3 regions of the Synechococcus sp. KORDI-49 genome follow, and region 2 is predicted to be linked to each of the others. Evidence: predicted binding sites of a transcription regulator. Region 2 holds the regulator's gene; each other region holds the start of a gene.
What was found. The regulator NtcA, encoded in region 2, controls nitrogen genes in cyanobacteria. The targets are predictions, from matches to a motif close to GTANCNNNNGNTAC.

Region 1: the regulator NtcA is predicted to act here: its motif matches at 1,607-1,620, upstream of glnA (type I glutamate--ammonia ligase).
Region 3: the regulator NtcA is predicted to act here: its motif matches at 1,532-1,545, upstream of KR49_RS01190 (DUF4278 domain-containing protein).

The regions. Positions count from the first base shown of each region.
Region 1 covers NZ_CP006270.1:474,279-477,535, reverse strand. Annotated here, with positions in the region: gene glnA (type I glutamate--ammonia ligase) at 123-1,544, opposite strand; gene KR49_RS02560 (allophycocyanin subunit beta) at 1,785-2,309, shown strand; gene KR49_RS02555 (alanine--glyoxylate aminotransferase family protein) at 2,406-3,257, shown strand, end outside.
Region 2 covers NZ_CP006270.1:1,890,657-1,893,913, forward strand. Annotated here, with positions in the region: gene KR49_RS09515 (resolvase) at 1-265, opposite strand, end outside; gene KR49_RS09520 (DUF3084 domain-containing protein) at 262-1,461, opposite strand; gene ntcA (global nitrogen regulator NtcA) at 1,489-2,208, opposite strand; gene rph (ribonuclease PH) at 2,276-3,010, opposite strand; gene KR49_RS09535 (cob(I)yrinic acid a,c-diamide adenosyltransferase) at 3,119-3,257, shown strand, end outside.
Region 3 covers NZ_CP006270.1:212,095-215,351, reverse strand. Annotated here, with positions in the region: gene nth (endonuclease III) at 1-569, shown strand, start outside; gene KR49_RS01200 (2Fe-2S iron-sulfur cluster-binding protein) at 570-854, opposite strand; gene KR49_RS01195 (nucleoside kinase) at 898-1,494, opposite strand; gene KR49_RS01190 (DUF4278 domain-containing protein) at 1,648-1,893, shown strand; gene KR49_RS01185 (response regulator transcription factor) at 1,887-2,594, opposite strand; gene KR49_RS01180 (hypothetical protein) at 2,621-2,800, opposite strand; gene KR49_RS13705 (hypothetical protein) at 2,869-3,009, shown strand; gene KR49_RS13700 (hypothetical protein) at 3,055-3,201, opposite strand.

The sequences.
Region 1 (3,257 bases), 1.2 Mb from region 2:
ACCATTCCAGCGAATCCATTGCTGAAACGGGGACTCTGCTCATCAGACGGAACCTGACGGTCATCAAAAAGGCCCGTCTCCTGAGAAGACGGGCCCCTGAACACACCGACCGGATCCCCGGATCAGGCGTCGTAGTACATCGCGAACTCGTGGGGGTGAGGACGCTGCCGGAGCTGCTGAACCTCCTCGTATTTGATGTCAATCCAGTTCTGGATGAAGTCATCAGAGAAGACGCCTCCCTCGGTCAGGAATCCCCTGTCGGCATCCAGAGCTTCGAGGGCGCCGTTGAGAGATGGCGGAACCGTGGAGATGCTGGCGAGTTCTTCGGCAGGCAGTTCGAACAGGTCCTTGTCGAAGCCGTCACCGGGATCGATCTGATTCTTGATGCCGTCGATGCCGGCCATCATCATGGCGCTGAAGGCCAGATAAGGATTGGCCAGAGCATCACCCGAGCGGAACTCCAGACGCTTGGCCTTGGGGCTTGGGCCTGTGAGGGGGATGCGGACGGCGGCGGACCGGTTCCCTTCGGAGTACACCAGGTTCACAGGAGCTTCGAATCCGGGCACCAGTCGCTTGTAGCTGTTGGTGGTGGGGTTTGTGAAGGCGAGGAATGCCGGAGCGTGCTTCAGGATTCCACCGATGTACCAGCGAGCCGTCTGGGAGAGGTTGGCGTAGGTGCCTTCTCCGAAGAACAGGGGCTGGCCGCCCTTCCAGAGGCTCTGGTGCACGTGCATGCCGCTTCCGTTGTCGTTGAAGACAGGCTTCGGCATGAACGTGGCCGTCTTGCCGTACTTCTTCGCGACGTTGCGGACGACGTACTTGTACGTCATGACGTTGTCGGCTGCCTGGATCAGCTCAGCGAATTTCATGCCCAGCTCGTGCTGGCCAGCGCCGGCCACTTCATGGTGGTGCTTCTCGATGGGAATCCCGAGCTGGCCCATGAGCAGAAGCATCTCCGAACGGATGTCCTGGGCTGTGTCGTTCGGAGCGACGGGGAAGTACCCCTCCTTCTCCTGAATTTTGTAGGCGAGGTTGCCGCCTTCCTCGAGGCGACCGGTGTTCCAGCCCGCCTCGATCGTGTCAACGCTGTAGAAGGCGCCACCGGAGGACGAGTTGTAGCGGACGTCGTCAAAGAGGAAGAACTCAGGCTCAGGACCGAAGAAGGCCATGTCAGCAAGGCCGGTCGAGCTCAGATAATCGAGAGCCCGCTGGGCCAGGGCGCGAGGGCAGCGCTCGTAGGGCAGACCGGTGCGCGGCTCCTGAATCGAGCAGATCATGCTCAGGGTTTTGTGCCGGTAGAACGGGTCCACCCAGGCGGTGTTGGGGTCGGGCACCATGGCCATGTCGGAGGCCTGGATGCCTTTCCAGCCGCGGATCGATGAACCGTCAAAGGCAAGGCCCTCGGTGAAGGACTCCTCCTCCAGCAGATCGGTGCAGACCGTGAGGTGCTGCCACTTGCCGTGGAGGTCAGTGAACTTGAGGTCGATCAGTTCAATGCCCTCGTCTTTGATCTGACGGAGGACATCCTGTGAAGTTTTTGCCATGGAAAGACGTCTCGGCCCTAGGCGTGCTTTTAGGACCGTAAAGATCCTGAATACCCCATTGTGTAGCAAGGGGTACAAAATTCTCCACCCATCGCCTGGGGCGACATCTCTGCTCGGCCGGTTCCGCTGACGCTCCGCGTAACCGTTTCTGTCAACTTCGCTGGAACTCAGGCCCCCAGAGGCTTTTCGCCGGATGACAGGTGTTAGCTTCCGGCCGGGAGTGTCTGTCGAATCCACAGCATGCGCGACGCCATCAGCGGATTGATCGGTCGATATGACCAGCAGGGTCGTTACTTCGACCGCATGGCCATCGACCGGATCGAGTCGTTCCTTGGTGAGTCCGAACTTCGGATCCGCGCCGTGGAGCTGATCAACCGCGATGCCGCCGAGATCGTCCGCGAGGCGAGTCAGACGCTGTTCCTGGATGAGCCGGAACTGCTGCTCCCGGGAGGCAACGCTTACACCACAAGGCGCCTCGCGGCCTGTCTGCGGGACATGGACTACTTCCTGCGCTACGCCAGCTATGCCCTCGTGGCTGGAGACAGCACGATCCTCAACGAGCGGGTGCTCAACGGGCTGGATGACACCTACAAGAGCCTCGGGGTACCAACCGGTCCGACGGTTCGAAGCATCGTGCTTCTCGGTGAGGTCGTCTGTGAACGACTCCGGTCCGAAGGGGTCCCCCTGGAGCGCCTGGCCACCGTCCGAGAGCCCTTCGATCACATGGCCAGAGGCCTCGCTGAGACCAACGTGCGTCAGCGCTGATCCGAAGCTTCAACGACTGCGTTGCAAACCGACGGATTTCGTCCGCTGGGTGAGATGAGTGCGTAGCATCTGCGGCCAGACCTCCTGCTCAGGGCCTTGGCGACGACCCACTCACTCCTTCCCGTAGACGACAGTCACCGCAGGAGCTTCGATCCGATCGCCACCCCGGACAGACTGCTTCTCGGACCGGGGCCGTCCAATGCCCACCCGACGGTGCTGAAAGCTCTGTCTCGCACGCCCATCGGCCATCTCGATCCGCTCTACGTGGAATTGATGAGCGAGGTTCAGGAACTGCTTCGTTACGCCTGGCAGACCGAAAACCGACTCACGCTTCCGATGAGCGGTACCGGTAGCTCCGCAATGGAGGCAACCCTGGCGAACACCGTCGAACCCGGTGACACCGTTCTCGTCGCGGTGAAGGGGTACTTCGGTTTAAGGCTTGTGGACATGGCCGGTCGCTACCGCGCCGACGTCAGAACCATCGAAAAGCCCTGGGGAGAATGGTTCTCCCTTGAGGAGCTCGAGGCGGCGATCCTCGAGCACAAGCCGGCGATCCTGGCGATGGTGCATGCCGAAACCTCCACAGGGGTCTGCCAGCCCATGGAGGGAGTCGGCGAGCTGTGCCGCCGGCACGACTGCCTGCTGCTGCTGGATACGGTCACGTCTCTCGGCGGTGTTCCGCTCTACATCGATGACTGGCAGGTCGATCTCGCTTACAGCTGCAGTCAGAAGGGACTCAGCTGCCCCCCTGGGCTTGGTCCCTTCACGATGGGCCCCCGCGCTGAGGCCAAGATGGAAGCTCGCCGGGACAAGGTGCCGAACTGGTATCTCGACGTCTCCCTGCTCAACAAGTACTGGGGCAGCGACAGGGTTTACCACCACACAGCGCCTGTGAACATGAACTTCGGCATGCGGGAGGCCCTGCGTCTGCTTGCCGAGGAAGGGCTG
Region 2 (3,257 bases):
GACGGCGGGCCCGCAGGGTGGTGCCGTATTCATTCACCTGCTGAACAGGAGCGAGGGACCGCAGCTTCGGCAGCCATGCCGCACTGCCGGTGCCGTCACCCAGCACGATCCCGTCCAGTCCTCCGGCGACCTGCCAGTCGCTCAACCGGTCCAGAACCTGCTCGCAGATCACGACAGCCCCGCTGAGCACCTGAAGGGATTCGGTGTCAACGAGCACGAGGCCGCATTTGCTTCTCCCGGGATCAACACCGGCCAGTCGGCTCATGGGCTGACCCGAAACGCCACCAGCACCGGATCGCCACTGTCGCTGTCGCTCTCGGCGATCACCTCAAGGGTCAGATCCCCCTCTCCTTCGGGGCGGTCCACCAGAGCCAGGCCGAGCTGAGCAAAGACCGTCCCGTCGAACTGGAGTCCTTCCACGAGGGAGCCACGACGCTGCACCTCGGCGAACGCAGAGGCGAGCAGAAGGTTCAGGCGGCGGCGGACCATCTCCGGTGATCGATCCTGGTCCGGGAGGGTTGCCGACGCCAGGACTTCGCCGCTGCGACTGATGCGCCGGTTCGGTCGGACGTCAGGAAAGGCATAGACGATGGTCTCTCCGCGCAGCACGTTGGTGGCAGAGCGGATCGAAACCACCCATGTGCCCGGCTTGCTGATGATCGTCCGCAGACGCTGCACATCGTTCCGGGGAACCAGGAGGATCTGTCGGTCGGGGGTCTCACCGGGTCGGACCTGCTGGTAGGCCGTGAGATTCGCGTCCTGCAGCAAACGGTCGATCACCGTCTTCGCCTGTCCTGCACTCTCCAGTCGGATGGTGGCTGTGGCCAGAGCCTCTCCGCTGCTGAGAACCACGGAACCGCGGCGCAGGGCGATCAGGTTGCGCTCCAGCTCCTTGAGTTCCGCCTCACCGGCTTGGATGCTGGCCCGAACCCGCTTGAGTTCCTCCTCGGTGCGGCGGATGTCTGCGTCCCGGGCCTTGATGTCCCTGTCCCGCTGCTGAATGTCGCGGCTGAGGCGCTGCTGCTCGGCCTCCAGCCGGACGCGCTGCTGCTGCAGAGGCTCCAACTCCTCACGAAGTGTCGCTGCCCGCTGCTTGGCCGTCGACAGCTCGGCATCGATGCGTTGCGTCTGGGCAATGGCCTGACGACGTTCTTCCTCGGCTGACTCCAGGGCACCTCTGTTCTGCTGCAGCTGGCGGCGGCTGTCCTGAAGTTTCTGTTGCAGTCCGTCGAGCTCAAACAGCCCAACCCGCAACTGACGGCTGACCAGCAGCATCAGACCGAGGGACAGCGCACTGATCAGGCTGCCGGTGAGCACCGTGATCAGCACCGCCGTCCGTCGGGGTCGCATGTTGAACAGGCTGAGGCGTGCCTTGCCGACACGGCTGCCCAACCTGTCGCCCAGAGCTGAAAGCACGCCGCCGAGCACCAGCAGCGCGATGATCAGCAGCCATCCGCTCACGGCGTCACCTCCCAGTGGGGCTGACTCTCAGCTGAACCGCTTGGCCAGAGCAATCGGATCCAGAACCGTGATCTTCTTGCGGTCAATCTGAACGAGACCGGATTGACGCAAGTCTCCCAGCAGTCGGGTGATCGTGACCCGCGTGGAGCCGATCGCCTCGGCGATGGCCTGATGGGAGAGGCGGAGGTCGATGGTGATGCCCAGTTGGTCCGGCACGCCGAAGTCCCGACAGAGCACCAGCAGAAAACTCACCAGGCGGGAGGACATGTCCCGGTGCGTGAGGGTCTCGATCATTGTTTCGGTCTGCAGAATCCTGCTGGAGAGACCCTGAAGCAGCCTGAGCCCGACTGCGGTGTCGGCCTCAATCGCGGCACGGACTGAGCCGGCCGGTGCCGTCACCATCTCCACCCGGGTGAAGGCGACAGCGTGATAAAAGCGATCGGAACGGTGGCCTGTGAGCAGCGACAGCACCCCGAACAGGCTGTTCTCACGAAGCAGAGCGACGGTGATCTCTTCGCCCGACTCATAGACCCTGGAAAGCCGCACGGCACCGCGCCGGATCAGGTAAACCCTCTCGGCGGGATCACCTGGAAAGAAGATGGTCTTGTTTCGTTCGACAAGTTCCGTGCTGGCGCCGTCCAGATCTCTGATGACATCAAGCAGCGAGCGGGATGAGCTGACCGGCTGGTCCTGGGGCGCATGGGCCGAAACGGCGACGTAACGGCTGAACCCACTGCTGGTTCCCAACAATCCGTTTCGACTGGTTAAAAGTTAAGGATCGACCCTGTTCAGCTGTGTAGCCGTTATTACGCAATCAGCTGCGGCTGCTCAGGGCATGGCTCTGGGCGGCCAGAAGGGCGTCAAGCCCGGGCTGCGCCAGATCCAGCAGGACGTTCAGCTGCCCGCGGCTGAACGGAGCTCCTTCGGCCGTGCCCTGGATCTCCAGGAGACTCCCGTCGCCTGAGGCGACCACATTCAGATCAACGTCAGCTCGGCTGTCTTCGCTGTAATCCAGATCCAGCAGCGGCTTGCCCTCCAGGAGTCCGACGGACACCGCTGCCACCTGGCTCCGGATCGGCTGGCGCTCCAGGATCCCCTGGGCGATCAGACGGTCACAGGCCAGCTGCAGAGCCATCCAGGCCCCGGTGACCGACGCGGTTCGGGTGCCGGCATCCGCCTGGATCACATCACAATCGATTAGCAGGCTGCGTTCTCCGAGAGCTTCCAGGTCCACCGCGGCGCGCAGGCTGCGGCCGATCAATCGCTGAATCTCCTGGGTGCGGCCGGAGAGCTTGAGCAATTCCCGCGACTGCCTCTGAGGTGTGGAGCCGGGCAGGAGCCGGTATTCAGCGCTGATCCAGCCCAGTCCGTTCCCCTTCCGCCAGCGCGGCACCGTCTCTTCGAGGCAGACGCTGCACAGAACTGCCGTGCGTCCGGTGCGCACGATCAATGAACTGAGAGCGAACCCCATCGGATCCCAGCTCACTTCAAACGGCCGAAGGGCATCTGGACGACGCCCGTCGGCTCGGGTCTCGGAGGGATCCACCATGAACCTGATTTCACAGCACACCATCCGTAGTGTCAATGGCCTTGTGGAGTCGCATCGCGCCGCTACATTCGAGGTCTGCAGGGTGTATCCCTGGTGACACCCGACGCGATGACCGCAAGCCTGACCACCAGCCATCGATCCTCTGGAGCCCTGACCGGGGATCGCCATGCGCTGGAGAGGGCCGGTCTGCGTCCGCTTCCGCCGCTTCCCGCATCCGCGCCGCTGCATCTGGTGGCTCCGGAGGGCC
Region 3 (3,257 bases), 910 kb from region 2:
ATCCGTTCACGCTTCTGATCGCCGTGCTGCTCAGCGCTCAGTGCACGGACAAGAAGGTAAATGAGGTGACACCGGCGCTGTTCGCCGCAGGACCGACTCCTGCTGCGATGGCAGAGCTGGAGGAGGGGGAGATCCTCGGCTTCATCCGCCAGCTCGGACTGGCGAAGACCAAGGCGAAGAACGTGCGCCGGCTGGCCCAGCTGCTGCTGGAGCGCCATGACGGCGCCGTGCCGCAGAGTTTCGAGGAGCTGGAGGCTCTGCCCGGGGTGGGGCACAAGACCGCCAGCGTCGTCATGTCCCAGGCCTTCGGCGTGCCCGCTTTCCCGGTGGACACCCATATCCATCGCCTGGCTCAGCGATGGGGGTTGAGCAACGGGGAGAACGTGGCGCGCACCGAACGGGACCTCAAGGCCCTGTTTCCGGAGAGGGCCTGGAACAGGCTCCACCTCCAGATCATTTTCTACGGGCGCGAATTCTGCACGGCACGCGGATGCGACGGACGGGTCTGCCCCCTCTGCAGGGAGCTGTATCCCGACCGCCGCAAACCGGTGATCACGCGAAAGGCGTGATCAGTTCAGGTCGTCTTCGGCGTTGGCCTTGATGGCGCAGTCCGCTGTGGGATAGCTGACGCAGAGCAGTGCGAACCCCTGGCCGATCTGATCGTCATCCAGGAAGCTCTGGTCGGTCTGATCCACGGATCCGCTGATCAGCTTTCCGGCGCAGGTGGAACAGGCTCCGGCTCGGCATGAGTAGGGAAGATCCACACCGGCCTCCTCGGCCGCATCGAGGATGTAGACGTCGTCAGCACAGTCGAAGCTGGCACCGCCTTCGATGCTGATCTTGTACGTGGCCATGGGACGAGGAGATCTGCCTGGTTGTTAGCCAGACCTCGGCGGATCAGCTGTCGCCGATCAGACGACCGACGGCCGTGATGCCGTGCTGCGGATCCCGGACCACCAGATCGGCATGCTCCCGCAGCGGGCGGATGAAACGGCGCTCTCCGGGCAGCATCTCCCGCAGCATCTGACGGATCACGTAACGGGGTGAGCGGTGGCGTTGGCGCACATCACGGCTCAGACGGCGGACCAGTCGGACGGGCAGCGACTCCTCGAGATAGATCAGTCCATCGAAGGGAAAACCCTGGATCAGATCCTGGGGGCCGTAGGACCCTTCCAGCACCACAAGGTCGTAGGCAGCGTCGATGACGCGACGCCCGACCGTGCGGGAACGCATGTCGTAGAGGCGAAGGCTGGCGGCCCGGCCGGATCGCGCCGCTTCGAGGTCCGAGCGCAGGGCGTCCGTATCGATGGCCTCGACCGTGTCGTAACCGAACAGCGGATGCGGGGTCCAGTCGCTGCGGTAGTAGTCGTCGCAGGCGACGGTGAGCGGAGACCGGCCGCGACCACGGAAATGGTCAACCAGTGCAGCGGCAAAGGTGGTTTTCCCGGCGGCGGAGGGGCCGCAGATGCAGAGAACGGGAATCGCGGGGTCCATGGCGCCATGCTGGCAGCCGGATCCGGACGGCAAAAAAGTAGCTGTTGCTACAGAAATGTTCTATGATCAAAGCACGTTGAGCCCCGTCCATCGGGGCTGCAGTCAGACCCGCGTCAGGCAACGGGGACGCGGGCGCTGTACAAGGAGCCTGTGATGAACACGCTTCAACTGATCAAAACCCGCACCATGCGCCGTCAGGCCGTCGAGCGGGCTCGTCTGCAGATGACGAGGGACTACGCCAACGCCGAACACACCGATGCACAGCACACCGCCGTGCGCCGGGACAGCCGCAGGACGCTCTGCTACCGGGGCGTGTCCTATGAGCCGAATCGGGATCAACAGCAGGCAACCGCCGGGCTGGAGCTGCGTTACCGCGGCATCCGTTACGGGGTCTACTGAGCCGAGATCCATCCGTGCAGAAGAGCCTGCACGGCCAGCTGAGTGCGATCACGCACGCCCAGCTTCTGGATCGCCGCACTGATGTGGGATTTGACGGTCTCCGTTGAAATCTGCAGCTGCTCGGCGATCTCGCTGTTGCGGTAGCCACCGGCGATGCAGGACACCACCTCGAGCTCCCGCTCCGAGAGGGTGTCCCTGGCCTCCAGGCGCGAGGGAGGATCGCCGACTGGCCTCAGAGCGGCACGCACCGCTCCCGGATAGAACAACCCGCCTCGGGCCGTCACCTGCAGGGCCTTAACGAAATTGCCGCTGCCGCCGCCGAGGGCCGATATGAACAGCACGCCATCGGCACCGGCCAGCATCGCCTCCTGCACCACCGCCTGCGTTTCGCGGCGCAGAAAGATCAGCAGACGGGTCTGAGGCAGAGCCTGCTTGAGACGCTGCAACAGGCGGATGCCGTAGCCGCGCTCGAGATCCTCGCTGGCCAGAACCAGATCAGGGCGATGCCGCAGCGCGTGCTGCACCCCTTCCTCCTCTGTGGTCACCGCCGCTTTGACGCCCCCGCTGAAGACCTCGGCATCCGCGACGGCACAGAGAGCCAGATGGTCGCCGAAGCAGAGCAGCACCCTCTGGCCGCGAAGCAGGTCGCGGCATTCCGCGGTGACCCTCTGCATCTCCGGCGATCCGACACGTAGATCCACGGGAGAGCCCGATGCTCATTGACGTTCTAGCGGTGGGAGTCGAGCGGAGCATCCGCTTCCTCACCATCGCGACACACAATTCCCTTCACCCGGCCACTGTGCAGCCGCCTGGCCATGGCCCAGGCATCCCGCTGGCCATTCGCCAGGATCCGGCGAATGAGCAGATCGCCATTCACCTCCAGAATCAGGTCGTAGACAGGGGGCATGGAGGCAGGTGAGGCTCTCCATCCCTGATTAATTCAGCTTCAGAGGATGCACATCCCCCAAACAGGGGATGACAGGAGAGAGCCAGCGCCGGATCGAGCAACTGAAGAAACGAGGAAAACAGAACCAGCTGGGTGAAGAACAGGAAACGCTTCACGGCTTCGACAACGACGTCTCCTCAACGTATGGAGAGGTCGGCATCCGGTTCTGAAGCCAGGCTGAGACATCCCTGGCAGACCGCTGAACCGGTTCGCGATCAGTCGTCGCTGCCGCCTTTGGGAACGAAAGCCTGCGAGGCAGCCACCAGAAGACCGGTGATCAACAGGGCCGGAAGGATCACGGCAGGACCGCCGGGAGCCGTCTGGGAGGCGAACAACAGCATGAGCCGAACAACGCAGATCACCGATCAGATTGCCAGACATCCCGGGAATCAGGACTGCGCCGCAACGGATCTGCGCA